DNA from 2 places in the Streptomyces sp. ME19-01-6 genome. Region 2 is predicted to be linked to the other one. Evidence: riboswitches for the same ligand, from Rfam matches in the RefSeq annotation. Region 2 holds a riboswitch; the other holds the start of a gene.
The links. A riboswitch is a leader RNA that binds a small molecule or an ion and turns the genes downstream of it on or off. The one in region 2 is predicted to bind cyclic di-AMP.

Region 1: linked by a shared signal. The riboswitch ahead of PV419_RS35325 (transglycosylase family protein) and the one ahead of PV419_RS17485 (NlpC/P60 family protein) in region 2 are both predicted to bind cyclic di-AMP.

What each region holds. Positions count from the first base shown of each region.
Region 1 is NZ_JARAXF010000021.1:34,787-48,887, forward strand. It holds gene PV419_RS35285 (tryptophanase) at 1-540, opposite strand, end outside; gene PV419_RS35290 (cytochrome P450) at 961-2,310, opposite strand; gene PV419_RS35295 (GTP-binding protein) at 2,319-2,909, opposite strand; gene PV419_RS35300 (DUF742 domain-containing protein) at 2,884-3,255, opposite strand; gene PV419_RS35305 (roadblock/LC7 domain-containing protein) at 3,252-3,653, opposite strand; gene PV419_RS35310 (sensor histidine kinase) at 3,650-4,771, opposite strand; gene PV419_RS35315 (cytochrome P450) at 5,356-6,651, shown strand; gene PV419_RS35320 (transglycosylase family protein) at 6,832-7,827, shown strand; cyclic di-AMP (ydaO/yuaA leader) riboswitch at 8,088-8,258, shown strand; gene PV419_RS35325 (transglycosylase family protein) at 8,260-8,952, shown strand; gene eno (phosphopyruvate hydratase) at 9,120-10,400, shown strand; gene PV419_RS35335 (septum formation initiator family protein) at 10,516-11,010, shown strand; gene PV419_RS35340 (DUF501 domain-containing protein) at 11,070-11,651, shown strand; gene PV419_RS35345 (Ppx/GppA phosphatase family protein) at 11,648-12,589, shown strand; gene PV419_RS35350 (NAD(P)/FAD-dependent oxidoreductase) at 12,988-14,101, shown strand, end outside.
Region 2 is NZ_JARAXF010000006.1:350,338-364,438, reverse strand. It holds gene PV419_RS17525 (DUF5682 family protein) at 1-1,692, opposite strand, end outside; gene PV419_RS17520 (AAA family ATPase) at 1,689-2,759, opposite strand; gene PV419_RS17515 (SWIM zinc finger family protein) at 3,038-4,492, shown strand; gene PV419_RS17510 (DUF5691 domain-containing protein) at 4,489-6,306, shown strand; gene PV419_RS17505 (cobalamin B12-binding domain-containing protein) at 6,458-6,868, opposite strand; partial or broken gene PV419_RS17500 (lipase) at 7,582-7,974, shown strand; gene PV419_RS17495 (M23 family metallopeptidase) at 8,159-9,856, shown strand; gene pcrA (DNA helicase PcrA) at 9,907-12,408, opposite strand; cyclic di-AMP (ydaO/yuaA leader) riboswitch at 12,564-12,741, shown strand; gene PV419_RS17485 (NlpC/P60 family protein) at 12,749-13,915, shown strand; gene PV419_RS17480 (L,D-transpeptidase) at 13,964-14,101, opposite strand, start outside.

The DNA.
Region 1 (14,101 bases), on a different contig from region 2:
GGCCGGGGGCAGCGCGTCGAAGGCCCGTCCGTGGCCCAGCCGGCCCAGGGCTTCGCGTAGCGTCTCGGCGGCTCGGTCCTGGCCGTTGGCCCCGGGGTTGAGATAGACCTTCACCCCGGGGACCCCGCCGGGGCGAAGTTCCAGCGCGCACCACAGGGCCAGCGGCCCTTGCGGGGAGGAGGGGAAGAAGAGGTCCTCGATCCGGTCGAGCCGGTCGGTGGTGAACCCCCACCGCCGCGCTGTCTCGCGGACCGTGCGCAGGCCCTGGCGGCCGTTCTCTGCCAGGTCGGCGCAGGCCGCTCCCGGCTCCAACAGCACCCTGAGCGCCGGGGACCGGCCCGATGTGAAGGCCAGGGAGAACTCGGCCGGTGTGTGGTCGTCGGAGAGGAAGGTGGGGTACGGCGGTGGCAGCGTCAACGGCCAACGGCCGGCGGCGCCCAGGGTTTCCTGCAGCAGTCCGGCGTAGACCGAGGCGTCCGCCCGGCTGAGTCCCGCCACATCCGACAGCCGGAGCAGCTGCCCGGTGACGAGGTCCCCCAACCGGGGGGCCTGTGGCGACTCGTCCCGCGCTTCGACGGGTTTACTCCGCCCTATACGGAAGAGCTTCACAGACCCCTCCGGTGCCCGCCGGGGTAATGGCGGTTCGGCCGAGGTGATGTGAATGTGCCGTGAAGAGCGCATGCCTCGTGACCGACGAGAAGATACCCGCCCCAGGGGGCGGGTATCTCGTCTCCCGTCGTGTGTAGTTCGAAATAAAGGGGGTAGGTGTTCGATTGGCCGCAGGGGGTGTGTGGTCGGGTTGGGAGCGAAACCACGGTACGTCGAGCGGTAGCCGCGCCGAGGGCAACAGGCTCCACGACACCTCCTTTTAGATTTTGGCCAAGACGTTTTTCGCGCTCTCTCCTACCCGATCATCTGAACATCCATGCCGTATGAAATCGCATGGAGTTGTTGTGTGGATCACACCCTCCACCAGGAGAGGAAGGAGCTCCACAGGCCGCCCTTCTCCGACTTGCCGGACGCTCGGCCGGGAGAGCCCGCCGTGGCGTTTTCCTGCCGAGGGGGCAGATTCGGCTGCATTTCGGACCGGACCGGAGTGAAGCGGGCGGGCAGGGCGGCCAGCGCGCGGTTGAACGGGCCGGGACGCCAGGTCAGGCTCTCCTCGGGCACCGCGAGTTCGATGTCGGGCAGCCGCTTGAGCAGATTCTCGATGGCGGCCACGGCGATGAGCTGGGCGGGGTCCTTCGCCGGGCAGGCGTGCGGACCCGCGCTCCATGCCAGGTGCGCCCGCTTGCTGTGCATCTGGCGGGACGCGGCGAGTGCCGGATCCGTGTTCGCCGCCGCGAAACTGACCAGGAGGAGGTCGCCCGCCCGCAGCTTTCCTCCGGCGAATTCGACATCGGTCACCGGGAAATGGGGCGCGTAGTTCGACATCGGCGGGCTGTTCCACAGCGCGGCGTCGATGGCGTCCTCGACCAGCAAGCCGCCCCCGGAATACCTGTCGTCCGACAGCAGGATATGGAACGCGTTGCCGATGAGGTTCCGTGTCGGCTCGGCTCCTGCGCCGAGAAGCAGCACGAGCTGATGCGCCATCTCCTCGTCGGTGAGCTGAGATTGATGCTGCATCAGCCAGGAGGTGACATCGTCCCCGGGCTTGGCTCGCTTGAGCGCGACCAGTTCGGCGACGCTCTGGCCGAGCACCTCGTTGGCCTTTTCGGCGTTGATGCCGTCGAAAATGCCGGAAACGCCGAAGATCACCCGGTCGCCGACTTCCGCCGGGCAGCCGAAGAGCTCATTGAACACGAAGAGCGGCAGCAGCTTGGCGTAGTCGTTGAGCAGATCGACCGAGCCACGCGAGCTGAACTGGTCGATGAGGTAGGTGGAAACGCGCTCGACGTGACGGCTCAGCTGGTGCGAATCAATCCGGGCGAGGGTGTCGGTCACCGCCTGGCGCAGCCGCATGTGCTCCGCCCCGTCGGTGAACATGGCGTTCGGCCGGTAGGCCAGCAGGGGCGCCACCGGGCTGTTGGGGCTGATCCTGCCCTCGTTGAAGTCGCGCCAGCGGCGCGAGTCCTTCCGGAAGGTGTCCGGGTTCTGGAGCAGTTGGAGGGCCGCAGAGTAGTCCGTGACGAGGGTGGCCTCCACCCCGGGCGCCAGCTCGACGGGCGCGGTCGGCCCGAAGTGGCGCATATAGGTGTAGTAGGCCTGCGGATCGGCCGCGAACTCGGGCCCGTACATGGGCACTCGCCGGCCGCTGTTGTGCGCGGGGCAGCCGGGTGGTGGTTCGGGGAAGGCCGATTGGTTGTTCATGGTTGCTCCTAGCGGGCACGTTCCTGCAGATAGCGCACGAGCGTGATCAGTGCGTTGGCCGATGACTTCGTGTCGCGTGCGTCACAGGTGACGACCGGGGTCTCCGGCAGTAGGTCGAGAGCCTCACGCAGCTCGTCGTCGGAGCGGATCGGCGTGCCGTCGAAGTGGTTGACGGATATCGCGTAGGGGAGCCCGTACTGCTCGACCAGGTCGATGACGTCGAACGACTCCTTGAGGCGCTCGGGGTCGACCAGCACCAGCGCCCCGAGGGCGCCGCGGGTCATGTCCTCCCACACCTGCACGAAGCGCTGCTGTCCGGGGGTGCCGAACAGATACAGGACAAGTCGGTCGCTGAGGGTGAGCCGGCCGAAGTCCATGGCCACGGTGGTCGTGGTCTTGCCGCGGACACCGCGCAGGTCGTCGACGTGAGCCGCCGCCTGCGTCATGGTTTCCTCCGTGCGCAGCGGGGGAATCTCCGACATGGTGCCGATGAAGGTCGTCTTGCCCACGGCGAAATGCCCCACCACCAGGATCTTGGCGGCTATCTGCACATCGTTGCGCAGATAGACGTCCTCATCCGAAGCGGGCCTGGAGACCATCCAGCACCTCCTGAAGGACCGATACGTCGACGAGTTGGGCGGGAGGTGCCGGGGCGCGCGTGACGAGATAGCCGTCCGAGGAGAGATCGGACAGCAGAACCTTCACGATGCCGATGGGAAGTCCCAGGTGTCCCGCGATTTCGGCGACCGAGAGGTAGCCTCCGCCACACAGGTCCAACAGGCGGCGCTTCTCCGGGTCGTAATGGCTTGGCGGCCGTTGTTCGGAGGCGGTGACGAGCGTGATCAGATTGAACTGGTCATTGTCCGGCAACCCGCGACCGTTGGTGATGACGTACGGTCGCACTAAGGGCGCGGCCTCTGGCTCTTGCTCACCCGGTGTAATCATGCCTGAATACTTGTGTTCTCTCGAGGCGGAGTGCTGAGGGCCTTGCCGAGCTGGCCGACAAGTTGCTGCATCCGGAAGGTGATGTCCGCCATGTCGACGTCAGGGGCGGACGAGACGGCCAGATAGGCGCCTTCACCGGCGGAGATGAGGAAGACCCAGCCGCCGTCGAACTCCACCAGCGTCTGACGCCAGGCCATCCGGGGGTCGCCGCAGAAGCTGGACATCGTGCGGCTCAGCGACTGGATGCCGCTCATCGCCGCGGCGATCGAGTCGGCCTCGTCCTTCTGGACATTGTTGGAGCGGGCCATCAGCAGACCGTCGGCGGAGACCAGGAGTGCGTGACGGGCGCCTGGTACCTCCAGGGCGCTCTCAAGCATCCATGACAGATCGTTGTTCACGAAAGATCGTGCCCTTCCCTGCTCGGGTTTGCGGAGCGGCCGGACTGAGTGCCGCGCTGGAAGGCGCCCATGATCGAGGCGGTCTCCTCGCTCGACCGGGCCGGGGCGGGGGTGAAGTCCGCTTTCGGCACGATGGAGATCGAGCCCTTACGCCGGCGTTTGGGCAGGCCCCCGTCTGTGGAGGGTTCGGCGGGGGGAGCCTCCTCGGCGCGCCTGTCGACGGGCGGGGCGGTCGCCGGGGGCTCCTCCGGCTCGGGCATGTTGGTGAGAAGGTCCTCGGGCAGAAGTACCACCGCTCGCACACCACCGTAGGGAGAGGCCGAATCCACGGAGACAGTGAAGCCATATCGGGCGGCGAGCACACCGATGACCGCGAAACCGAACTGCGGGGGGTTTCCCAGGCCCGTGACGCCCGACGCGCGCTTGGAAGACAGGAGCTCGTCGGCCCTGTTCTTCTCTTCCTCGTTCATACCGACACCGGCGTCGTCGATGATGACGCAGACGCCCTTGGGCACGGTGCGGATCGTGATGTCGATCGGGGAGTCCGGCGCCGAGTAGCTGGTCGCGTTGTCCAGCAGCTCGGCCAGCGCCAGCGCGACCGGTTCGACGGCGCGGCTGACCACCGCGAAATTGGACTGGGAACGGATCTCGACGCGCGTGTAGTGGCGGATGCGGCCCTTCGCGCTGCGGACCACGTCGTACACCGAGGCGACGGAGCGCTGACGGCCGAGCCAGCCGTCACAGAGCACCGCGATGGACTGGGCACGCCGACCGAACTGCGAGTTCATGTGGTCGATCTCGAGGAGGTCCTGGAGCATGTAGTGCTCCCCGTACTTCTCCTGCGTCTTGGAGATCGCCAACTGCTGCTCGTTGGCGAGACCCTGGAGCGTGCGCATCGCGGACTTCAGGGCGCTCTTCGTGGCCTCTTCCGCGCGGCTGTGGGCGTCCTGTACCGCTGCCGAATAATTGCTTTCGAGTTCGGTATAGCGATTCTGGAGCTCGGTCTTCTCGTTGACGAGTTTTGTACGCGCCTTTCGCCCGCGGAATATGGCAGTTGCGGCGAGAGGCGTACCAACGATCAGAGCCCAGAGCGCTGGATCCTGTATGTATTGCGTCATGAGACTCTCTTTAAGCGACTAGACCGCCAGGGACTGAAAGGGTTTCGTACGATGCGTTCCGATTTCTCATCGGGGCGGCGGCGAGTCAGTGCCCGGACGGTGCCCGCCGGGCCCGTGGGCAGCGCGTTCGTCTCCACGGCGCCAGTGCGGGGGCGTCGGTCTGCCGGATCGGCTCCACATGCCCGACTGGCGGCATAATGCTCCTCAGAGTGATGACCCTTTCCGGCTTTTGGCCGGATCGCCGCGTGTCTACGCGCTCATGGCTCGCCTGGCAAGCGCGGTGATCGTATCACCAGGGTCAGGGACCGGCATGCATGTGCCTCTGTCCCATTCGTCTCCCTGACGTCGATTCAGTCATGTGCTGTTCGCCCCGTGTTCACCGGGGTCGCCGAGCGCGGCAGGACATCGCGTGGCCGCGCCCGTTGAGGCCGCCATCAGGCATGTGGTAGCGGTCTGATATCGGCCAATCACGCTGCGCTGGAGCGGCTGATCGGGCATTCGTACACGCATCGGATATCTGACCGGTGTTTATGCCCTTTTTCTATGGGATCACGGATTCGGGGGTCCTGCCGTATTGTCGGGGGGTGTCAGACCAGCCCCACCCCGCCTGCTCCCCCACCCTTTTCAGCTGGGAGTTCGCCGCCGATCCGTATCCCGCTTACGCCTGGCTGCGGGAACACGCGCCCGTCCACCGGACCACTCTGCCCAGCGGCGTCGAGGCGTGGTTGGTGACCCGTTACGCCGACGCGCGGGCCACGCTCGCAGACCCCCGGCTGTCGAAGAATCCGATGCACCACAGCGAGGCCGCGCACGCCAAGGGCAAGGTGGGTATCCCGGGTGAGCGCAGCGCGGACCTCATGACGCATCTGCTCAACATCGACCCACCCGACCACACCCGGCTGCGGCGGCTGGTGTCCAAGGCGTTCACCCCCCGCCGCGTGGCGGCCTTCGCCCCGCGCGTGCAGGAGCTGACCGACCGCCTCATCGACGGCTTCCGGATAAGAGGAGAGGCGGACCTGATCCATGAGTTCGCCTTCCCGCTGCCCATCTATGCCATCTGCGATCTGCTGGGCGTCCCCCGCGAGGACCAGGACGACTTCCGGGACTGGGCCGGGATGATGATCCGGCACGGCGGCGGACCGCGCGGCGGGGTGGCCCGGGCGGTGAAGCGGATCCGCGCCTACCTCGCCGATCTCATCCACCGCAAGCGGGAGTCGCTGCGTCAAGATGACGACGACAAGGCTGCCGACCTGATCTCCGGGCTGATCCGGGCCAGCGACCACGGCGAGCACCTCACCGAGAACGAGGCCGCGGCCATGTGCTTCGTGCTCTTGTTCGCGGGTTTCGAAACGACCGTCAATCTCATTGGCAATGGCACCTATGCGCTGCTGCGCGACCCAGCCCAGTGCGACCGGCTGCGGCGGGCCGCCAATGAAGGGGACGAGGGGCTGCTGGCCACCGGCGTCGAGGAACTGCTGCGCTATGACGGGCCGGTGGAGATGGCGACCTGGCGGTTCGCCACCGAGCCCATGGTGATCGGCGGACAGCGGATCACCGCGGGCGAGCCGGTGCTGGTGGTGCTCGCCGCCGCCGACCGCGACCCCGAGCGCTTCGACTCACCCGATGTGCTCGACCTCTCCCGCGCCGACAACCAGCACCTCGGCTACGGCCACGGCATCCATTACTGCCTGGGCGCGCCACTGGCCCGGCTGGAGGCCCAGACCGCCATCGGCACCCTGTTGCGACGCCTGCCCGACCTGCGGCTCGCGGTGGAGCCGCAGGAGGTCCGCCGGCGCGGTGGACTGATCATGCGAGGGCTGCGCGAACTGCCCGTGACCTGGGGTCCGACCGCCCCATCCGAGGCCGCACAACGCCCTTAGGGACGGGCATACGTGACATAACGTCAACCGCGTGATCACTGCGTGACCTGGGATACATCCGCTTGTGATGATTAGGTGGCGTCGCTATGTTCAACCGACGACTCAGCCGCCACACGAGAGGCAGAACGCATGCGCTCCGGGAACGGTCGACACCGCCGCCCCCGTCAGGCTCCGGCAATCGTGGTCGCAGCGGGGGTGACGGGCGCGAGCATCGCCATGCCGCTCTTCGGCGCCGTCAGCGCCCAGGCCGCTGACACCCAGACCTGGGACCGCGTCGCCGAGTGCGAGAGCGGCGGGATGTGGAGCGCCAACGGGGGCAATGGCTTCTACGGCGGTCTGCAGATCACCTTGGATATGTGGAGGAAGTACGGCGGCCAGCAGTACGCCCCGCGCCCCGACCTCGCCAGCCGCTCCCAGCAGATAGCCATCGCCCAGGCGATCCTCGGCGACCGCGGCCCGGACGCCTGGCCGAGCTGTGCGCTGGGCGCCGGGCTCGCCGACCTCGGCGATCTCGGCGACCTGCTGGAGGTGGACCCCGACGGGAAGGGTACGCCGGCGTCCCAGGGGGCGAAGGAGGCCGCGGGGATTGACGACTCCGCGACGGGTGAATCGTCCGATAACTCCAGCCAGGGCGATCGGCCGGATAGTTCTGATAGTTCTGGTGCTTCCGGAGAATCCGGTACGTCCGACAAGGCTGATAAGTCGGATCCTTCCGTGGTCGAGGACGGCAAGTCCGGCGACAAGGGGGATAAGTCGGGCGATTCCGGCGAGGTGTCCCGGGAGGAGGGCGGCTCCGCGTCGGACGAGGGTGACACGCCCTCCGGCCGCGACGCCAAGGGCGAGGACGACTCCTCCGGCGCCCCCACCGGTCGCCACCGTGGCGCGCCCGACGCCCGCGAGCAGGACTCCGCGGGCACGGCGGACGACGACGCCCGGTCCTCGGGGCGCCACGCCTCGCGCGACGACGCGGAGCGCGCCGAGACGCCCCTCCAGCCCCTCGGGCGCGCGGACTACACCGTGCGCGGCGATGACAACCTGTCAGACATCGCGGGCGACCAGGGCGACCAGAAGGCGGACGGAGGGTGGCCCGAGCTCTACGAGGCCAACGAAACCCTCATCGGAACCGACCCGGACCTCATTCACCCTGGTCAGCGTCTCGATCTCAGCGCGAGGTAGCGGCAGTTCGGGGTGATTTGCCCGATCTGGCGACGGTGAGATATACATCTCGTCACATCGCCCGGCGTGTGTCGCCTGTCCGATCTTTCCGCACCCGGCCTCACCTGCGTAGATGTGGGACGGCTGGATGCGGATACCGCCTCATTCGCTGGGATGTAGGGGTTTGAACCTCATCGGAAGGTGTGTTTAACGTCTTTTCGCTCGCCACCGCGGGCACCGTCGATCGCCACGCCGAGTCCTGCCGGCGGTCGGGGGGACCAGACGCGTTTGCGCCGGAGGCAGGAGCGGGGGAACCAAGGTAGGCGCCGTAGCGGCCCGGAGACGGGCCCGTTCGGCTCGGGGTGAAGCCACGGTGCGGTCAGCCGCACCGGGCCGGGCAACTCACAGCCCGAACCCGACAGCTCACCTCGTAGGCGTCGGTGAGGAACGAACATGCGTAACGACAAGGGTAAGCACCGCCGTCCCTCCAAGGTCACCCGCATCGCCGCGTTCGCCGGCATCGCCGGTGCGGCCGTCGCCGCACCGCTCCTGGGGGCCACCTCCGCCTCGGCCGCGACCACCGCCCAGTGGGACACGGTCGCGCAGTGCGAGTCCGGCGGCAACTGGTCGATCAACACGGGCAACGGCTTCTATGGCGGCCTGCAGTTCACCAACTCCACCTGGGCCGCGTACGGCGGCACGGCCTTCGCGGCCCGCGCCGACCTGGCCACCAAGGACCAGCAGATCCAGATAGCCGAGAAGGTCCTGGCCGGGCAGGGCAAGGGCGCCTGGCCGGTCTGCGGCACCGGTCTGACCACCACCGGCAGCCCGACCCCCTCGACGTCCACCGCCCAGCCCGCGAAGCCGGCTCAGCCTGCCAAGCCGGCCGAGACGGCCAAGCCCGCGCAGCCCGCCAAGCCGAAGGCGCAGCCCCGCGGCGAGGACCAGCACGCCGGGCGCGGGCAGGCCCGCCACGCGGTCAAGAAGGGCGACGGCGAGTACAAGGTCAAGTCCGGCGACACCCTCTCCAAGATCGCCGAGGCGCACCACGTCGAGGGCGGCTGGAAGAAGCTCTTCGAGCTGAACAAGGACATCGTCGAGGACGCCAACCTCATCTACCCGGGCCAGCAGCTGCACCTTTCCTGACCCACGCCGCCGGGCCTTACCCCCACCCCGGCACCCGAAGAAGACGGCCCCGGCCGGGCGCGCCGCCCCCCACCTGAGGCGCGCCCTGCCGGGGCTTCGTCGGGTGGGCCCCCCGGGCCCGTTAGGCTCATGCTGCAGAACCACAGACCCATACGAAGGAGATCCTCGTGCCGTCCATCGACGTCGTCGTAGCTCGCGAGATCCTCGACTCGCGAGGCAACCCCACGGTCGAGGTCGAGGTCGGCCTCGACGACGGCAGCACCGGCCGTGCCGCCGTGCCCTCCGGTGCCTCCACCGGTGCCTTCGAGGCCCTTGAGCTCCGTGACGGCGACAAGAACCGTTACGGGGGCAAGGGCGTCGAGAAGGCCGTCCTCGCCGTCATCGAGCAGATCGGTCCGGAGCTCGTCGGCTACGACGCCACCGAGCAGCGCCTGATCGACCAGGCGATGTTCGACCTGGACGCCACCCCGGACAAGTCCTCGCTCGGCGCCAACGCCATCCTCGGTGTCTCGCTCGCGGTCGCGCACGCCGCCTCCGAGGCCTCCGACCTCCCGCTCTTCCGGTACCTGGGCGGCCCGAACGCCCACCTCCTGCCGGTCCCGATGATGAACATCCTCAACGGCGGCTCGCACGCCGACTCCAACGTGGACATCCAGGAGTTCATGATCGCGCCGATCGGCGCCGAGTCCTTCTCCGAGGCGCTGCGCTGGGGCACCGAGGTCTACCACACCCTGAAGTCCGTGCTGAAGGAGCGGGGCCTGTCCACCGGCCTCGGCGACGAGGGCGGCTTCGCCCCCAACCTGAACTCCAACCGCGACGCCCTGGACCTGATCGTCGAGGCGATCAAGAAGGCCGGCTACCAGCCGGGCCAGGACATCGCGCTGGCGCTCGACGTCGCCGCCTCCGAGTTCTACAAGGACGGCTCCTACACCTTCGAGGGCCAGTCGCGCAGCGCCGCCGAGATGACCGCGTACTACGCCGAGCTGGTCGACGCGTACCCGCTGGTCTCCATCGAGGACCCGCTGAACGAGGAGGACTGGGACGGCTGGAAGACGATCACCGACCAGCTCGGTGACAAGGTCCAGCTGGTCGGCGACGACCTGTTCGTCACCAACCCGGAGCGGCTGGCCCGCGGCATCGAGAGCGGCACCGCGAACGCGCTGCTGGTCAAGGTCAACCAGATCGGCTCGCTGACCGAGACCCTGGACGCCGTCGAGCTCGCCCAGCGCAACGGCTTCAAGTGCATGATGTCGCACCGCTCCGGCGAGACCGAGGACGTCACCATCGCGGACCTGGCCGTCGCCACCAACTGCGGCCAGATCAAGACCGGCGCCCCCGCCCGCTCCGAGCGCGTGGCCAAGTACAACCAGCTGCTGCGCATCGAGGAGATCCTCGACGACGCGGCGGTGTACGCGGGCCGCTCCGCCTTCCCGCGCTTCAAGGGCTGAGCCCTCGAGCCTGAAGGCCATGCCTGACAGCCACGCCTGACGCACGTCCCCGGCCTCGGTCCCGTACCGTGGCCGGGAACGGCGTACGCAGCGAAGTCACGACCGGGGAGGCGACGTGCCGGCGGATCGGGATCGGTTCTCCACCGCGACCAGGCTGAGGGCGCTCGGCGAGCACGCCGCCGCCCGCGTCTACCGCGCCCGCATCCGGCGCCGGCGCAGCCGGCTCACCGGCCGGGCCGCGCTGCTCGCGCTGGTCGTCTGCTCGCTCGTGGTGGCCCTCGCGTACCCGATGCGGCAGTACATCTCGCAGCGCTCGGACATCTCCGACCAGCGGCGCCAGGCCCAGAAGGAGCGCGCGGACGTCAAGCAGCTGCGCGAGGAGAAGGCCAGACTGCAGGACCCCGCGTATATCGAGCAGCAGGCCCGCGAGCGGCTGCACTTCACGCTGCCGGGGGAGACCGGCTACAGCGTGGTCGACGGCAGCGGCGAGACCGAGCGCTCGTCCGACCAGGGCGCGGCCGGTCGCCCCTGGTACAGCAACATGTGGGACAGCCTCGATAAGGCGGACAAGGCAGACGCCACGGACGCCGCGGACCGCGCGAAGCGCTGACCGAAGAACCGGCCGCCGGAGGCGACCGGCCCCGAACCGATCGAAGAGAACACCGCCCCATGGACACGCCCCCTCCGAAGACGGAGCCCACCGCGCCCACCGACGCGGACATCGCCGCCGTCAAGGAGCAGCTGAACCGCCTCCCGCGCGGGCTGCGCGCCGTCGCGCACCGCTGCCCCTGCGGCAATCCGGACGTCGTCGAGACCGCGCCGCGGCTCGAGGACGGGTCGCCCTTCCCGACCCTCTACTACCTGACCTGCCCGCGCGCCGCCTCCGCGATCGGCACGCTGGAGGCCGAGGGCGTGATGAAGGAGATGACGGCCCGGCTGGCCACTGACCCCGAACTGGCCGACGCCTACCGGGCGGCCCACGAGGACTACCTCGCGCGCCGTGACGCGATCGAGGTGCTGGAGGGCTTTCCGAGCGCGGGCGGCATGCCGGACCGGGTCAAGTGTCTGCATGTCCTCGTCGCCCACTCCCTCGCCGCGGGCCCCGGGGTCAACCCGCTCGGGGACGAGGCCATCGCCATGCTGCCCGCGTGGTGGGCGAAGGGGCCGTGCGTGGCACCGTGCGGCGGGGCGGGGGACTCGGGGGAGGGCGCTGAGCAGGGCGCTGAGGAGAACGCGGGGGAGAGCGCATGACCCGCGTCGCGGCCGTGGACTGCGGCACCAACTCGATCCGGCTGCTGGTGGCCGAGGCCGACCCGGCCACCGGCCGGATCACCGAGCTCGACCGCCGGATGCGGATCGTCCGGCTCGGCCAGGGCGTGGACCGCACCGGGCGGCTGGCTCCCGAGGCCCTGGAGCGCACCTTCGCGGCCTGCCGCGAGTTCGCCGAGGTGATCGGCGGGCTCGGCGTGGAGCGGGTCCGCTTCGTCGCCACCTCCGCCTCGCGCGACGCCGAGAACCGTGCGGAGTTCGTGCGCGGGGTCGTGGAGATCCTGGGTGTGGAGCCCGAGGTGATCAGCGGCGACCAGGAGGCGGAGTTCTCCTTCACGGGCGCCACCAAGGAACTGACCGACCGTGAGGGGTTCGCCCGGCCGTATCTGGTGGTGGACATCGGCGGCGGCTCGACCGAGTTCGTGGTCGGCGACGGCCATGTGCGGGCCGCGCGCAGCGTGGACATCGGCTGTGTGCGGATGACCGAGCGCCATCTGGTCGTGGACGGACGCATCGCCGATCCGCCGACGGTCCATCAGATCGCCGCCATACGGGCCGACATCGGGCGGGCGCTGGACCTGGTCGAGGAGACGGTCCCGATCCGGGAGGCGGGTAGCCTGGTCGGGCTTGCGGGCTCGGTCACCACCGTCGCCGGCATCGCGCTGGAGCTCCCGGAGTACGACCCCGCCGCCATCCACCACTCGCGCGTCTCCCTCGACCAGGTCCGCGAGATCACGGACAAGCTGATCGGCTCCACACACGCCGAGCGGGCGGCGATCCCCGTGATGCACGAGGGCCGGGTGGATGTGATCGCCTCGGGTGCGCTCGTACTGCTGGCGATCATGGAGCGGTGCGGGGCCCGGGAGGTCGTGGTGAGCGAACACGACATCCTCGACGGCATCGCCTGGAGCGTCGCCTGACGGGGGTCCGGAGGGGGTGTGGACCCCCTGTGAGGGGCCCGTGGAGACCCGCGCCCGGAAAAGTTCGTGAAAAGCTTCACATGAAAAAGGTCCCTGGTGACCGCATGGTGTGGCCACTGGCACCGGTTCAGGGGTGGTTTCAGGGGTGGTGCCCGCCCGGTGGCCCGGACGACGCCCTCTTCGGTCATGTGACGGACCCGCCCCGGACCCCGGTGGTCTACCGCCGCGTTGCCTCGCAAGCGCAGATCAGCAGGGTTGTCAACGCGCCGACGGATGTGGTGGTTCCCTTCGGCGGGTATGGCGTGTGTCACGAGGGCCGCGGAGTGTAGCAGACCCGCCAACCATGCTTGTGAAGGGGCTCACGAGGCACCCCCCTGGAGGTGCTGGATACTCGAATCATGAGCACCACGGAGCGTCCCAGGATCCTCGTTGTAGGCGGTGGGTACGTAGGCCTGTACGCGGCACGCCGCATCCTGAAGAAGATGCGGTACGGCGAGGCGACCGTCACGGTCGTCGACCCTCGCTCGTACATGACGTACCAGCCCTTCCTCCCAGAAGCTGCGGCCGGCAGCATCTCCCCGCGCCACGTCGTGGTCCCGCTGCGGCGCGTGCTCCCCAAGGCGGAGGTCCTCACCGGCCGTGTGATGACCATCGATCAGGACCGCAAGGTCGCCGTCGTCCAGCCGCTCGTCGGCGAGGCGTACGAGCTGCCCTTCGACTACCTGGTCATCGCTCTGGGTGCCGTCTCCCGCACCTTCCCGATCCCCGGCCTCGCCGAGAACGGCATCGGCATGAAGGGCATCGAGGAGGCCATCGGCCTGCGCAACCACGTCCTCGAGCAGCTCGACAAGGCCGACTCCACGACCGATGAGGAGATCCGCCGCAAGGCGCTGACCTTCGTCTTCGTCGGCGGAGGCTTCGCGGGCGCGGAGACCATCGGCGAGGTCGAGGACATGGCGCGCGACGCCGCCAAGTACTACCCCAACGTGAAGCGCGAGGACATGCGCTTCATCCTCGTCGACGCCGCGGACAAGATCCTCCCCGAGGTCGGTCCGAAGCTCGGCCAGTGGGGTCTGGAGCACCTCCAGAAGCGCGGTGTCGAGATCTACCTCAGCACCTCGATGGACTCCTGCGTCGACGGGCACGTCGTGCTCAAGAACGGCCTGGAGGTCGACTCCAACACTGTCGTGTGGACGGCCGGTGTCAAGCCCAACCCGGCGCTCGCCCGCTTCGGCCTGCCGCTCGGCCCCCGTGGCCACGTGGACACCGCGCCGACGCTGCAGGTGCAGGGCACCGAGTACATCTGGGCCGCGGGCGACAACGCCCAGGTGCCGGACCTCGCCGCGGGCGAGGGCGCCTGGTGCCCGCCGAACGCCCAGCACGCGCTGCGCCAGGCCAAGGTCCTCGGTGACAACGTGATCTCGGGCATGCGGGGCTTCCCGCAGCGCGAGTACAAGCACGCCAACAAGGGCGCGGTCGCGGGGCTCGGTCTGCACAAGGGCGTCGCGATGA
Region 2 (14,101 bases):
GAGCGCGGCCCGGTCGGCGAGCGCGCGCATCACGACCGGGAGGGCGTCGGGGAGCCCGGCGAGCAGACAACGCTCGGCCAGGTCCGTGACCTCGCCGAGGGCGGTGGCATCCACCGCCTTGGCCTCCGCCCTCGTCGTGGCGGCCGACAACACGGTGGTGCCCCACACTCCGGCCTCGGCGACCCGCACCGACAGCTCCGGCTCCCAGCGCAGCCGCCACGTCTCACGGAACGTGCCGGTGCTGCCGCGCGAGGCGGCCGGGGTCCCCCAGTCGACGCCGAGCAGCCGCAGCCGGTGCAGCAGGCGGCTGCGCGCGGCGTCGGTCTCCTTGCGCAGGTCCAGCTCCAGCTCTCGGTCGAGCGCCTCCGGCTTGAGCCGCAGCGAACGCTGCGTGCGCGCCAGATCCCGCTGGAGCGGAGTGGCGGGCGCCGACTCGGGCACCTCGCCCAGGACGTCCCCGACGACCAGCCGGTCGTGGACGAGCGCGAGCGGCACGTCGGAGCCCTCGCACATCACCGCCCGCACCGCGTCCATGGTCTCGGCGAGCCCGGCCAGCGGCCGGCCGCGCATGGCGGCTAGGGTCTCGGCGAGCCGTACGGCCTCGATGACATGCGCGGACGAGACGGCGAAGTCCTCGGCGCGCAGCAGCCCGGCGACCTTGGTCAGCCAGCGCTCCAGCGGACGGTCCGCGGTGTGGAAGAGATGGCTGTACCAGCCGGGGGAGGTGATCCCCGCGCCGTAGCCGCTGTGCCGGGCCAGCCGACGGTGTGTCCACGGCACCCAGCTGAGCTCGACCTTGACCTTCGGCAGCCCCTTGAGCAGCCCACGGTCGGCCGTCACGGTCGTCCGCCCGGCCAGCGCCGGGACGTGCCAGGCCCCGCACACGACGGCGACCCGGCCCCCGAACTCCCGCCGCGCCTCGCGCAGCCGCAGCCGCATCTGCGCCTCACGCGCGGCGTCGTGTTCATGTCCGCCGTGGCCGTATTCCGCGCGCAGAGCGGCCATGGCTTCGCCGAGCGCGGCGAACGACGCGACGGCACCCGCCGTGCCGGTGCCGCCCACCGCGCCCGTGCCGACGCCGCGGTGCTCGACGACGTCCTCCCACCAGCGCTCCGGCTCGTCGTATCCGGCGGCCTCCGCGAGCGCCCCCAGCGGATCCACCCGCAGCCGCCCGGCCGGATCCCCCTCCGGCACCTCGTCACCGGCCACCGGGACCTCACCACGCACGCCGCCCACGGCGACCGCGCGGGTCGCGTCGGCCAATCGGCCCGCCTCGTCCGGCCCGGCCGCGCCCTCCATACCGGCACGGGCGGCCATGGCCAGGGAGTTCGCCGCCGGGAGGTCGATGAACCGTACCGGGACGCCGCGGGACACGGCCCACTGGATGGCCACCCACTCCGGCGAGAACTCGGCCAGCGGCCAGAACGCGGCCTGTCCCGGGTCGCCCACCGCGTGGGCGAGCAGGGCCACGGGGGGCCGCATGCCCTCCTCCGCGGCGAAGCCGACGAGCGCGTCCGCCTCCGGGGGGCCCTCGATGAGCACGGCGTCGGGCTCGCACGCGTCGAGCGCCGCCCGTACCGCCCGCGCGGAGCCCGGGCCGTGGTGCCGTACGCCCAGGAGGAGCGGCCACGGCGGCTCGGCCGCGTCCGGCCAGGGCGGGGGCGCCGCGCGGCCCGGGGCGGCGCCACTCACGCGCTCACCTCACGGCACGCACGGTAGAAGTCCTTCCAGCCGTCCCGCTCGCGGACGACCGTCTCCAGATACTCCTGCCAGATGACGCGGTCCGCCGCCGGGTCGCGGACCACCGCGCCCAGCATGCCCGCGGCCACATCGCCCGCCCGCAGGACGCCGTCGCCGAAGTGGGCGGCGAGGGCGAGTCCGCCGGTGACCACGGAGATCGCCTCGGCCGTCGACAGCGTGCCCGACGGCGACTTGAGCTTGGTGCGCCCGTCTTCCGTCGCCCCTCCCCGCAGCTCGCGGAAGACCGTGACCACCCGGCGGATCTCGGCCACGCCCTCGGGGGCCGGGGGCAGGTCCAGCGAGCGGCCGATCTGGGCCACGCGGCGGGCCACGATGTCGACCTCCTCCTCCGCGGTCGCGGGCAGCGGCAGCACGACCGTGTTGAACCGGCGGCGCAGGGCGCTGGAGAGCTCGTTGACCCCCCGGTCCCGGTCGTTGGCCGTGGCGATCAGGTTGAAGCCGCGGACCGCCTGGACCTCCTCGCCCAGCTCCGGGATCGGCAGGGTCTTCTCCGAAAGGACGGTGATCAGCGTGTCCTGGACGTCGGCCGGGATACGGGTCAGCTCCTCCACGCGCGCGGTCATGCCCTCGGCCATCGCCCGCATCACCGGGCTCGGCACGAGCGCCTGGCGGCTGGGGCCGTGGGCGAGGAGCCGGGCGTAGTTCCAGCCGTAGCGGATGGCTTCCTCGGGCGTGCCCGCGGTGCCCTGGACGAGCAAGGTCGAATCGCCGCTGACCGCCGCCGCCAGGTGCTCGGAGACCCATGTCTTGGCCGTGCCGGGCACACCCAGCAGGAGCAGCGCGCGGTCGGTGGCGAGGGTCGTGACGGCGACCTCGACAATGCGGCGGGGGCCCACGTACTTGGGCGTGATCATGGTGCCGTCCGGCAGCGTGCCGCCGAGCAGGTATGTCGCGACCGCCCACGGCGACAGCCGCCAGCGGGCGGGCCGCGGGCGGTCGTCGGCCGCGGCGAGCGCCTTGAGCTCGTCGGCGAAGGTGTCTTCGGCGTGCGGGCGCAGGGCCTCGCCCCCGGCGGCCCCCGCCGTGCCGTCGGCGGCTTCGGCGGCTTTGGCGGCTTTGGCGGCGTCGGTGCCGCCGCGGATCTCAGCGGTCTCGGCGATCTCGGCGGTGTCGTCTCCGCTGGGCACAGGCACGGTCACAGCTCCCCCACGACTCGTCTCTCCGTCCGTTTCCGGACCCGTCGACCACCCTGCACCACACCACTGACAACCAGCCCGCTCGTCAACAAACCCGCAGGTCACAGTCGTTGTCAGTGGGCGCCCGTACCGTCGAGGACATGAATGCGCAGGGGGAACGCTGGACGGCGGAGCAGGTGCTGGCCCTGGCTCCTGACGCCGCCTCACGCAAGGCGGGCGGCAAGCTCGCCACGCCCGGCCCGTGGTCGGGGGCGGGGGCGCACGACCGGGGCGTGTGGGGGCTGTGCGCGGGCAGCGGCAGCAAGGCGTACCAGACCGTCGTCGATCTGGACGGGCCCGGCTATCGCTGCAGCTGCCCGAGCCGGAAGTTCCCGTGCAAGCACGCGCTCGGCCTGCTGCTCCTGTGGGCGGGCGGCGGGGGCGTCCCCGAGGCCGAGGCTCCGCCGGAGTGGGCCGGGCAGTGGCTGAGCGGGCGGCGGGAGAGCGCCGGGCGCAAGGCGTCCGCAGCCGCCGCGGAGGCCGCCGACGGGGCCGCCGGGGGGCAGAAGGAGCCGGGCGGCGTCGCCGATCCGGAGGCGGCCAGGCGGCGGGCCGAGCGGCGCGCCCAGCGCATCGCCGCGGGCGCCACCGAACTCGAGCAGCGCCTGGCGGATCTGCTCCGCGACGGCCTGGCCGGCGCCGACCACGCCGGTTACGCGACATGGGACGAGACGGCCGCGCGCATGGTGGACGCGCAGGCGCCCGGCCTGGAGGCGCGGGTGCGGGAGCTGGGCGCCATCCCGTCCTCCGGGCCGGGCTGGCCCGCGCGCCTGCTGGAGGAGTGCGCCCTGCTCCACCTGCTGAACCAGGGCTTCTTGCGCCTGGACCGGCTCCCGGAGGCGCTGGCCACCACGACCCGCTCGCGCGTCGGCCTCACCACGACCACGGCCGAGCTGCTGGCCTCCGGCGCCGCCGTCCGCGACCGCTGGCTCGTCCTCGGCCTGCAGGACAGCGCCGACGGCAGGCTGACGACGCGCCGGATCTGGCTGCGCGGCCAGGACACCGGCCGGATGGCCCTGCTGCTCTCCTTCGGCGCGGCCGGGCACTCCCCCGAACTGGCCCTGCCGGTCGGGATCGTGCTGGACGCCGACCTCACGTACTACCCGGCCGGGCGCCCGCTGCGCGCCGCGCTCGGCACCGACCGTCCGAACCTGCCGCCGTCCGCGGCACCGTCGACGTCGGTGACCCCCGTGCCTCAGGTGCCGCCGGGGAGTGACATCGCCTCGGCCCTGGTCGCCTACGGGGCCGCGCTGCGCGAGGACCCCTGGCTGGACGCCTGGCCGGCCGTCCTCTCGGGGGTGACCCCGATCCCGGGCGGCGAGGAAGGCTGGCAGCTGGCGGACACCCGGACCGGCTCCGCCCTGCCGATCGACCCCCGGTGCATGGGACGTACGGACCTGTGGCAGCTGACCGCGGTCTCGGGCGGCGGCCCCGTCACGGTCTTCGGCGAATGCGGCCACCGCGGCTTCGCCCCGATCACCACCTGGGATCCGAACCCCGTCCCGCTCCAGAGCCCGTCCGGCACCGGATCGACACCGCATGGAGGCATGCCGTGAGCACCACCGCGCCCTGGGACGACCTGGTCGCCGCCGCCCTGCTCGGCACCGAGCGCCGCACCCCGCCCGTCACCCCGCGCCCCGGCCAGGAGGCGCCCGCCGCCCTGCTGGACGCCGCCGCGCTCAGCACCGTACGGCGGCGGGCCGGGCTGCGCCCCGCCGCCGCCCGGCCGATTCCCTCCCCCGCGCCCGAGGACCCGCGCCCGCCCCTGCCCCCGGCCGCCCGCAGCCGACTGGCCATGCTGCTCGCCGGCCGCTCGGCCCCCGGCGGCGGCCGGCGCTCCGCGCCCGACCTCACCGAGCTGCTTCCGCAGTGGCTCACCATGGCCAACCAGCACGGTTACCGCGCGCCTGAGGCCCTCCTCCCTGCCCTGCTGGACGCGGCCCGCGCCCGCACCGATCTGCGCCCGGAGGCGCTCACGCTCGGCGGGCCGCGGGTCCTGTGGCTGGCCCGGCTGAACCCGGGGTGGAAGTTCGCGCTGCGCGGCGGCGGGGCCGGGCGCGCGACGGCACCGGCGGAGACCACAGCGGCAGGAGCGGCATCGGGAGAGGCGGCGGAAGCGGCCGGAGCACCCGGGCCCCAGGCTGCCGACGCTGCCACGGACCCCGCGGCCACGGCCGCATCCGCGGCCGACGACCCCACCGCGCCCGACAGTCCGGCCGTGCCCGCCGAGATACAGCGCCAGTGGGAGGACGGCCTGTTCGCCGAGCGGGTCTCGCTGCTGGCGGCGGTGCGCCACCGCGACCCGGAGCTCGGCCTCGCGCTGCTCGGCGGCACCTGGTCCACGGAGCGCGCCGAGGACCGGCTGATGTTCCTGGACTCGCTCCGCGACGAGCTCTCGCCCTCCGACGAGCCGTTCCTGGAGCAGGCCCTGGCCGACCGCAGCCGGAACGTCCGGTCCACGGCCACCGAGCTGCTGTCCGCCCTCCCCGGCTCGGCGCTGGCCTCCCGTATGGCCGAGCGGTCCCGTGCCTGCGTCGCCCTCGCCGCCGGGGTCATCGCCGTCGAGGCGCCGACCGAGTGCGACAGCGGCATGCAGCGCGACGGCGTCGTGGCCAAGCCCCCTTCGGGGCGCGGCGAGCGCGCGTGGTGGTTCGGCCAGTTGGTGGAGGCGACCCCGCTGGAGCGCTGGAGCGAGTGGTTCGGCGGGCGTGGTGCGGCCGAGATCGTGGCGCTGCCGGTCGCCGACGGCTGGCAGGCGGACCTTCAGGCGGCGTGGTGCCGGGCGGCTGTCCGGCAGCGAAACGTGGAGTGGTCCCGCGCCCTGCTCGGCGCGCCGTCCGCGCCGCCCACCGACGCGCCCGCCCCGGGCGCGTCGGGCCTCGGCGCTACGGGCGGAATCGGCGCCGCCGGCGGGGCCGCCCCGCCCGCCGCCGCCTCCTGGCGCGACCCGGCGAAGCTGCTGTCCGCCCTGCCGCCGGGCGAACGGGCCGAGTGGGTCGCGGACTTCATCGCGGCCCACGGGCTGTCCGACGCCTTCCGGCTGCTGGGGGTGTGCGCGGTGCCGTGGGCCGAGCCGCTGGGCCGGGCCGTCGTGGATGCGCTCGACATCGCCCGTGACGCGGGCAGCTACCCATGGAGCTTCAGCGGCGTCATGGGACTGGCCGAGCGCTGTCTGGACCCGGACCAGGCCGACCGGCTGGAAGTGCTCACCGCGATACCGGACGAGCCGGCGGACGGCTCACCCGGCGCCGGGGGCTACTGGTCGGAGGCGTTCCAGCGTCTGGTGGGCACGCTGCGGCTGCGCGCCGCGATGCGCCGCGAGCTCGAACCACCCCGCACAACGGCCACCGGCCCGGCACCGTCCCCGTAGTCGGACACGCTGACCGCACCACGGCACCTCATGCCGCGTCAGCAACCGTGGCGCCCGCCCGAGATCTGCGCCTGCGTCCCGCACCGCCGCCGCAGGGCGACCGCGCCGCGGTCGGTCGCGGCGGCCTGCCGAGCCCCGTGGCCCGGAAGGATTACGCGGCCACCGGCCGTACGTTCTCTTTGACCCACTCCACGATCGAGGTGGTCGTGGCCCCCGGGGTGAAGATCTCGGCCACCCCCCGCTCCTTGAGGAGCGGGATGTCCGCCTCGGGGATGATGCCGCCGCCGAACACCTTGATGTCCTCCGCGTCGCGCTCCCGCAGCAGCTCGAGCACCTTCGCGAAGAGCGTCATGTGCGCGCCGGAGAGGATGGACAGCCCGATCGCGTCGGCGTCCTCCTGGACCGCGGTGTCGACGATCTGCTCGGGCGTCTGGTGGAGGCCGGTGTAGATGACCTCCATGCCCGCGTCCCGCAGCGCCCGCGCGATGACCTTCGCCCCGCGGTCGTGACCGTCGAGCCCAGGCTTGGCCACCACCACACGGATCGGCCCGGTCACACCCATCGCAGCCTCCATGTCGTCATCCCACCCCGCGGTGCGTCGCGAGGATCTCGCCGACCGCGGTCGCGGGACGTAAACGTGAACGAACGTTATCTACAGCATCCCGCACGCGGCAGTTTCACGGCGCGCGGCGAGGGGGAAATCACACGTGGGACACATTCACCTCGGCCGCACCCGCCCCCGCCTCGCCCGCCGCGAGGCGGTCCTACGCATCGGGCCGGCCATCAGGGGAGCCGCAGCGGGGACCGTCGCACCGCGCAGCGCCGTCAGCATGAGCCGCCTGGCGCCGCGGTGCGACGGAGCGGTCGCACCGCACGACCAACGACGTCCACCACCGTCCACCCACTGCAGGCTTCCCGCGAGGGCTCACGGGGGCAGTGCCGCCCCCCGTGCGCCGTTCAGAAGGTCGGCCGTCATGGGCCTCACCCGGATCCGCGCTAGCGTCCCCGGCCTGGCGAAGCCGGGCACCTCCTCCTCTACCGCTCTTCGCGTTGCTGGCCGCTGCTGGCCGAACTTCGCATCCGGGTGTTCCGGACTGCCCCGCGAACGGTCTTCGGGGCCAGAGGGCGCGCTGATCCACCTCGGCGATCCGCGTCCCTCCGGTCGTACACAAGTCAAACCTCGCCGATGACAGGCACTCCGCTGTAACCGACCACATCAACGCATCACCCACAGGGAGCACGCAGTGACCAATCGTGACCAGTGGGCTACCGCAGGAGCGCCCGCCCGGGGACGCCTTTGTGCACACACTGGCCACCCTCGGCACTCCGCACTCCGCACTCCGGCACCCGGACCGCGCCATTGCTGTCCGCGCATCCGCTGGTCCGCCAGATGTGCCCGGATTCGGATGTGATCGAGGAATTACGGCTCCCCGCCCCCGATTGCCGTACTCGGTCATCAGCTTCTGGAGCGATCTGGATCAGCTGATGATCCCCGCGGAGACGGCCCGTATCGAGCATCCGGATCTACGGGTGCGCAGCGTCCGCGTCAGCGGACTCGGGCATCTCGCCCTCCCGGTGCACCATGCGGTCGCCGCCGGAGTCCGCGAGGCGCTGGACGCCGCCGACGGGGCACCGGCAGACGCTTCAGAGGCCGCTTCGGTTGCCTGAGGGGGCCGGAAGTTGCCGAACAGTAATCGAACACCCGGCCAAATTACGGCAGCCAGTCAACCGAAAGACGGCCAAATGCCCGTTCCGGCGTTACTCAAAACCTGATGAAGATTGTCGCCGTCCCGAACCGGCGGGTACAGTCGCCGCTAATTCTCCTGCTGTCGAGGCGAAAGAGAAGTTGGTGGTGAACGACCGTCACCCGTCGGGGATCACAACCTCGACCGTCCCCGCTCCTGACGCCTCATATCAGTACTACGAGGCCTACGACCAGCAGGGCACAGCGCACGGCCACGCCGGGTACGACGGATATTCCACCGGCAACTTCGACAGCCTCGCCGCCGCATACGGCGATGGCGACCCCCTCTTCGGCTCCCTCCCCGGCAGCCACGACGGCGGCTACGGGACCGGGCACGACGGATCCGCCAGCGGGCAGTACGACGCCACGCAGTGGGGCGCCGCCACCGGCACCTACGACGCCGGGACTTATGACTCCGGGACCTATGACACCACCGCGATGTCGGCCGGTTCCGGCTTTCCGCTGGCCGGCGCCATCCCGGCCCAGCAGGACTCGGACACCGGCGGCCAGTGGGACGCCTCCGCCTGGGACACCACCGGCCACCACGACCTGGCGGCCGCCCAATGGGACGCCACGGGGCAGCACGACACGTCGGGGGTCGACACCGGCCAGACCCAGTTCTGGGACATGAGCGCCTACGCGACCGTCGACGAGTCGCAGTACGACCAGGCCGGATACGGCCAGGGCGGGTACGACCAAGGCGGATACGACCAAGGCGGATACGACCAGAACGACCACGGCCACACCGGTCACAGCCACACCGACCACGGCCACAGTGAGTACCACCAGGACGGGTACGAGCACGGCGGATATCAGCAGCACGCCGAACAGCCGTACGCCGTCTCCGAGGGGGATCCGGAACCCGGGGCGGGGGCCGTGCACGAGGCCGAGACCCAGACCGCCTTCATGGCCCTGGACCTCGACTCACCCGAGGCCGAGGCCGAGGTCGACCCGGCCCGCATGGCCGACCCCGCCGACCCCGAAGGCGGCACGTCCGCCGACTCCGAGGACGCCGCGCCCCTGGTGGCATCGGTCCCCTCCCCCCGCCGGGACGGCGGCCGCAGCCGCCGCCGCGCCCCCGCGACCCGCCCCAAACGCTCGGCGCTGCTCACCGTCGCCGTTCCGTCCGTCTGCGCGCTGGGCGTCACCGCCGTGGCCGCCGCCTCCGTCGCCAACGTCGGCGACGACAAGAAGGACGCCAAGACCACCCAGGCCGCCCCGGACGCCCCGCCGGTCAAGGCCTCGGTCGCCAACAGCAAGCTGGACACCCAGCTCGCCGCGGGCCTCGAGGACGCCGACGACTTCCGGGACCGCGCCAGCCGCACCCAGGAGCGGATCGACCTCCGGGCGCGCCAGGCCGCCGAGCGCAAGCGCAAGATTCAGGAGGCCGCGCGCAAGGAGGCGCTGCGGCCGAAGTTCGCGCTGCCCGTCGCGCAGCACGGGCTGAGCGCCACGTTCGGCCAGGCGGGCATCAACTGGATGTCCCTGCACACCGGCATCGACTTCCCGGTCAGCTACGGCACGCCGGTCATGGCCGCGACCGACGGCACCGTGCGCACCCAGTGGAACGACGCCTACGGCAACATGGTCATATTGACCAGCCCGGACGGCACCGAGACCTGGTACTGCCACCTGAGCAGCGCCAAGATCCGGGCCGGCTCGGTCAAGGCCGGGGACGTCATCGCGTACTCCGGGAACTCCGGCAACTCCACCGGGCCGCATCTGCACTTCGAGGTGCACCCCGGCGGCGGCTCGGCCATCGACCCGCTGCCGTGGCTGCGCACCCACGGACTCGACCCGACCTGAGCGACCCAGGCGACCCACCGCGCCGCCGGTCGGCGGCGCGGTGCGCCCCCCTACAGCTTCTCCACCGGCGCGTACCGCAGCAGCAGCCGCTTCGGCTTCTCGTCGCCGAAGTCGATCGTCGCCTCCGCGTTGTCCCCGCTTCCCTTCACCGCGACGACGGTGCCGAGGCCGAACGAGTCATGGGTGACCCGGTCGCCGATGGCCAGCGCGACCACCGGCCGCTCCTTGGCCCGGCGCGTGGCGAAGCCACCGGCTCCGGCCCCCGCCCTCGAACGCGACGAGGACAGCGAGGACGCGACCCCGGCGGCGGCCCCGACCGCCCCCATCGACGCCGACGGGGTGGCGGGCCCGGTCCGCCGCCAGCGCACATACTGGTCCGGGATCTCCTCCAGGAACCGGGACGGCGGGTTGTACGCGGGCTGGCCCCAGGCGCTGCGCATCGTCGACCGGGTCAGATACAGCCGCTCGCGCGCCCGCGTGATGCCGACGTACGCCAGCCGCCGCTCCTCCTCCAGCTCCTTGGTCTGGCCGAGCGCGCGCATATGCGGGAAGACCCCGTCCTCCATGCCGCTGAGGAAGACCACCGGGAACTCGAGGCCCTTGGCGGTGTGCAGCGTCATCAGCGTGATGACCCCGGAGCCATCAGTGTCGTCGTCCGGAATCTGATCGGAGTCGGCGACGAGCGCGACCTGCTCCAGGAACTCCGCGAGCGTGCCCGGGTTCTCCTCGCCACGCTCCTGCTCGTACTCCAGGGCGACGGCCGCCAGCTCCTGGAGGTTCTCGATGCGGGTCTCGTCCTGGGGGTCCGTGGACGCCTGCAGCTCCGCCAGATAGCCCGTGCGCTCCAGCACCGCCTCCAGTACGGTGGCCGGCCCCGCCCCCGACTCGGCGATCGTGCGCAACTCCTCCATCAGCACGTTGAACCGCTTCACCGCGTTGGCCGAGCGGGCCGCCATGCCGTACGCCTCGTCGACCCGGCGCAGCGCCTGCGGGAAGGTGGTCTTCTCGCGCAGCGCCAGCGCGTCGATCATCGCCTCGGCGCGCTCGCCGATGCCGCGCTTGGGCACATTCAGAATCCGGCGCAGCGGGACGGAGTCCTCCGGGTTGGCCAGCACCCGCAGATACGCGAGGACGTCGCGGACCTCCTTGCGCTCGTAGAAGCGCACGCCGCCGACGACCTTGTACGGCAGCCCGACCCGGATGAAGATCTCTTCGAAGACACGGGACTGGGCGTTGGTCCGGTAGAAGACGGCGACGTCCCCGGCTCTGGCCTCGCCCGCGTCCGTCAGCCGGTCGATCTCGTCGGCGACGAACTGCGCCTCGTCGTGCTCGGTGTCGGCCACATAGCCGGTGATGGTCGCCCCGGCGCCGGCGTCGGTCCAGAGGTTCTTCGGGCGCCGGTTCTCATTGCGCTCGATGACGGCGTTGGCCGCGCTGAGGATCGTCTGTGTGGAGCGGTAGTTCTGCTCCAGGAGGATGGTCGTGGCGTCCGGGTAGTCCTCCTCGAACTGGAGGATGTTACGGATGGTGGCGCCCCGGAAGGCGTAGATCGACTGGTCGGCATCGCCCACCACGCACAGCTCGGCGGCCCCGAGCGCCTCGCCGTCGCCGCCCTCGCCCTGCCCGCCGTCGGCGGCGGCCACCGGGCCCGTCCCCACCAGCTCGCGCACCAGCGTGTACTGCGCGTGGTTGGTGTCCTGGTACTCGTCGACCAGGACGTGCCGGAAGCGGCGGCGGTAGTGCTCGGCGACGTCCGGGAACGCCTGGAGCAGATTGACCGTCGTCATGATGATGTCGTCGAAGTCGAGCGCGTTGGCCTCACGCAGCCGCGACTGGTACATCGCATACGCCTCGGCGAGCGTCTTCTCGAAGCCGTCCGAGGCCTGTCCGGCGAAGGTCTCCTCGTCGATGAGCTCGTTCTTCAGGTTGGAGACCTTGGCGCTGAAGGACTTGGGCGGATACCGCTTCGGGTCGAGGTCGAGGTCCCGGCACACCAGCGCCATCAGCCGCTTGGAGTCGGCCGCGTCGTAGATCGAGAAGGAGGACGTGAAGCCGAGCTTCTTGGACTCCCGGCGCAGGATGCGCACACAGGCGCTGTGGAAGGTCGACACCCACATGACCTTCGCGCGCGGCCCGACCAGCTCCTCGACCCGCTCCTTCATCTCACCCGCGGCCTTGTTGGTGAAGGTGATGGCGAGGATCTGGCCGGGGTGCACCTGGCGCGCGCCGAGCAGATACGCGATGCGGTGGGTGAGCACCCGGGTCTTGCCGGACCCGGCGCCCGCGACGATCAGCAGCGGCGAGCCGGTGTGCACCACGGCGGCCCGCTGCTGCTCGTTCATCCCCTCCAGCAGCGCGGCCGGGTCCACCGCGGGCCGCGCCGCGCCGTCGCGGTAGTACGCGTCCTTGGGGGCGGGCGCGTCGAACGCCCCGCCGAAGAGGTCGTGCGGGACGTCCTCGGCGGTGGGCCGGCCGTCGTCCTCGGGCGGCGGAGGCTCCTCGTCCGAGGGCCCGAGGTCCGCCAGGAAGCTGTCGTCAAAGAGGCTGCTCATCGCTCACCGAGTCTAGGCCGCCGCACTGACAGCGTACGTGCGGATATCACGAAACGGTTTCGGGGCAATTCGAACACAGACTTCACACAAGCCCCACGAGCCCGCTACCGTCCTGCGTCAGACGGTCCGGAACCCGTCGGCGACCGCGTCGACACGGGCTGTCTCCGCCGAGTCCGGCCCCGCCGCGAGGCAGCCGGAGCCGGGGACCCAGACGTACCACTGGGGTGAATCGGGCCACGCGGCGACGCCAACCGTCCGCCGCACGGCCCGTAGGGCAGCCTTCCGACGCCCGAACCCGACAGCTAACCCGGTAGGCGGTCCACGGAAGGAGTCGCCTCCTTTGGCGTCGCACCGCAAGCCGCGGACCCGAATACTGGACTCGGCCACCGGCCGCCGCACGGCCGTCGGGGTCACCACGGCCGCCCTGGCCTCCGTCACCCTCCTCTCCCAGACGGCGAGCGCCGAGCCCGGCAAGCCCAAGCCGACGGTCGAAGAGGTCAAGAAAAAGGTCGACACGCTCTACCACCAGGCCGAATCCGCGACCCAGAGCTACAACGCCGCCAAGGAGCGCACCGGCGAGCAGCGCGCCAAGGTCGACCGGCTGCTGGACAGCGTCGCCAAGCGCACCGAGAAGCTGAACGAGGCACGGCGCAAGCTGGGCAGCTACGCGGCGGCGCAGTACCGCGACGGCGGCATGGCCTCCAGCACCGCGACCCTGCTGTTCGCCTCCGACCCGCAGGACTTCTTCGACCAGTCCCATCTGATGGACCGGCTGACCGGCGAGCAGAAGCAGGCCGTCGACGACTTCCTGTCGCAGCAGGCCAAGGCCGCCAAGGAGCGTATGAAGGCCGGCGAGAGCCTGGCCTCGCTGACCCGGTCGCAGCAGCAGCTGAAGACCAGGAAGAAGACCGTCCAGGACAAGCTCACCCAGGCCCGTCAGCTGCTGTCGAAGCTGACCGCCGAGGAGAAGGCGCGGCTGGCGGCGATCGAGAAGAAGAAGGAAGAGGAGGCTCGGCGCAAGGCGGCGGAGCTGGCGCAGAAGCAGCGGGAGGCGGCGGCCAAGCGGCAACAGGAGCAGCAGCAGAACCAGGGCAGCGGCTCGGGGTCCTCGGGATCCACCGGCTCCTCGGGGTCTTCGGGCTCCTCCGGCTCGTACGCCACCAAGGCCGACAAGGCCATCGCCTTCGCGCGGTCGCAGCTCGGCAAGCCGTACGTCTGGGGCGCGACCGGCCCCAACTCCTACGACTGCTCGGGGCTCACCCAGGCCGCCTGGAAGGCCGCCGGGGTCTCACTGCCGCGCACCACCTGGGACCAGGTGAAGGTCGGCACCCGCGTGTCGACCTCCGACCTCGAGCCGGGCGATCTCGTCTTCTTCTATGACGACATCAGCCATGTCGGCCTCTACATAGGCGACGGGATGATGATCCACGCCCCGAAGCCGGGCGATGTGGTCAAGATCGCGCCGATCACCGAGATGCCGATCTACGGGAGCGTCCGCCCCGCGTAGCGGCTGCCCGGGTCCCGGAGGGCTCTCCGGGACCCGGACGGCGGCGGCTCAGGTGCCGGGCTTGCGGCCGTAGACGTACACGTCGTCGCCGTTGCGCAGCAGGCTCCAGTACTTCTTGGCGTCGCTCTTGCGCATGTTGACGCAGCCGTGGGAGCCGGGCGGCGACCACACGCTCCCCGCGATGGA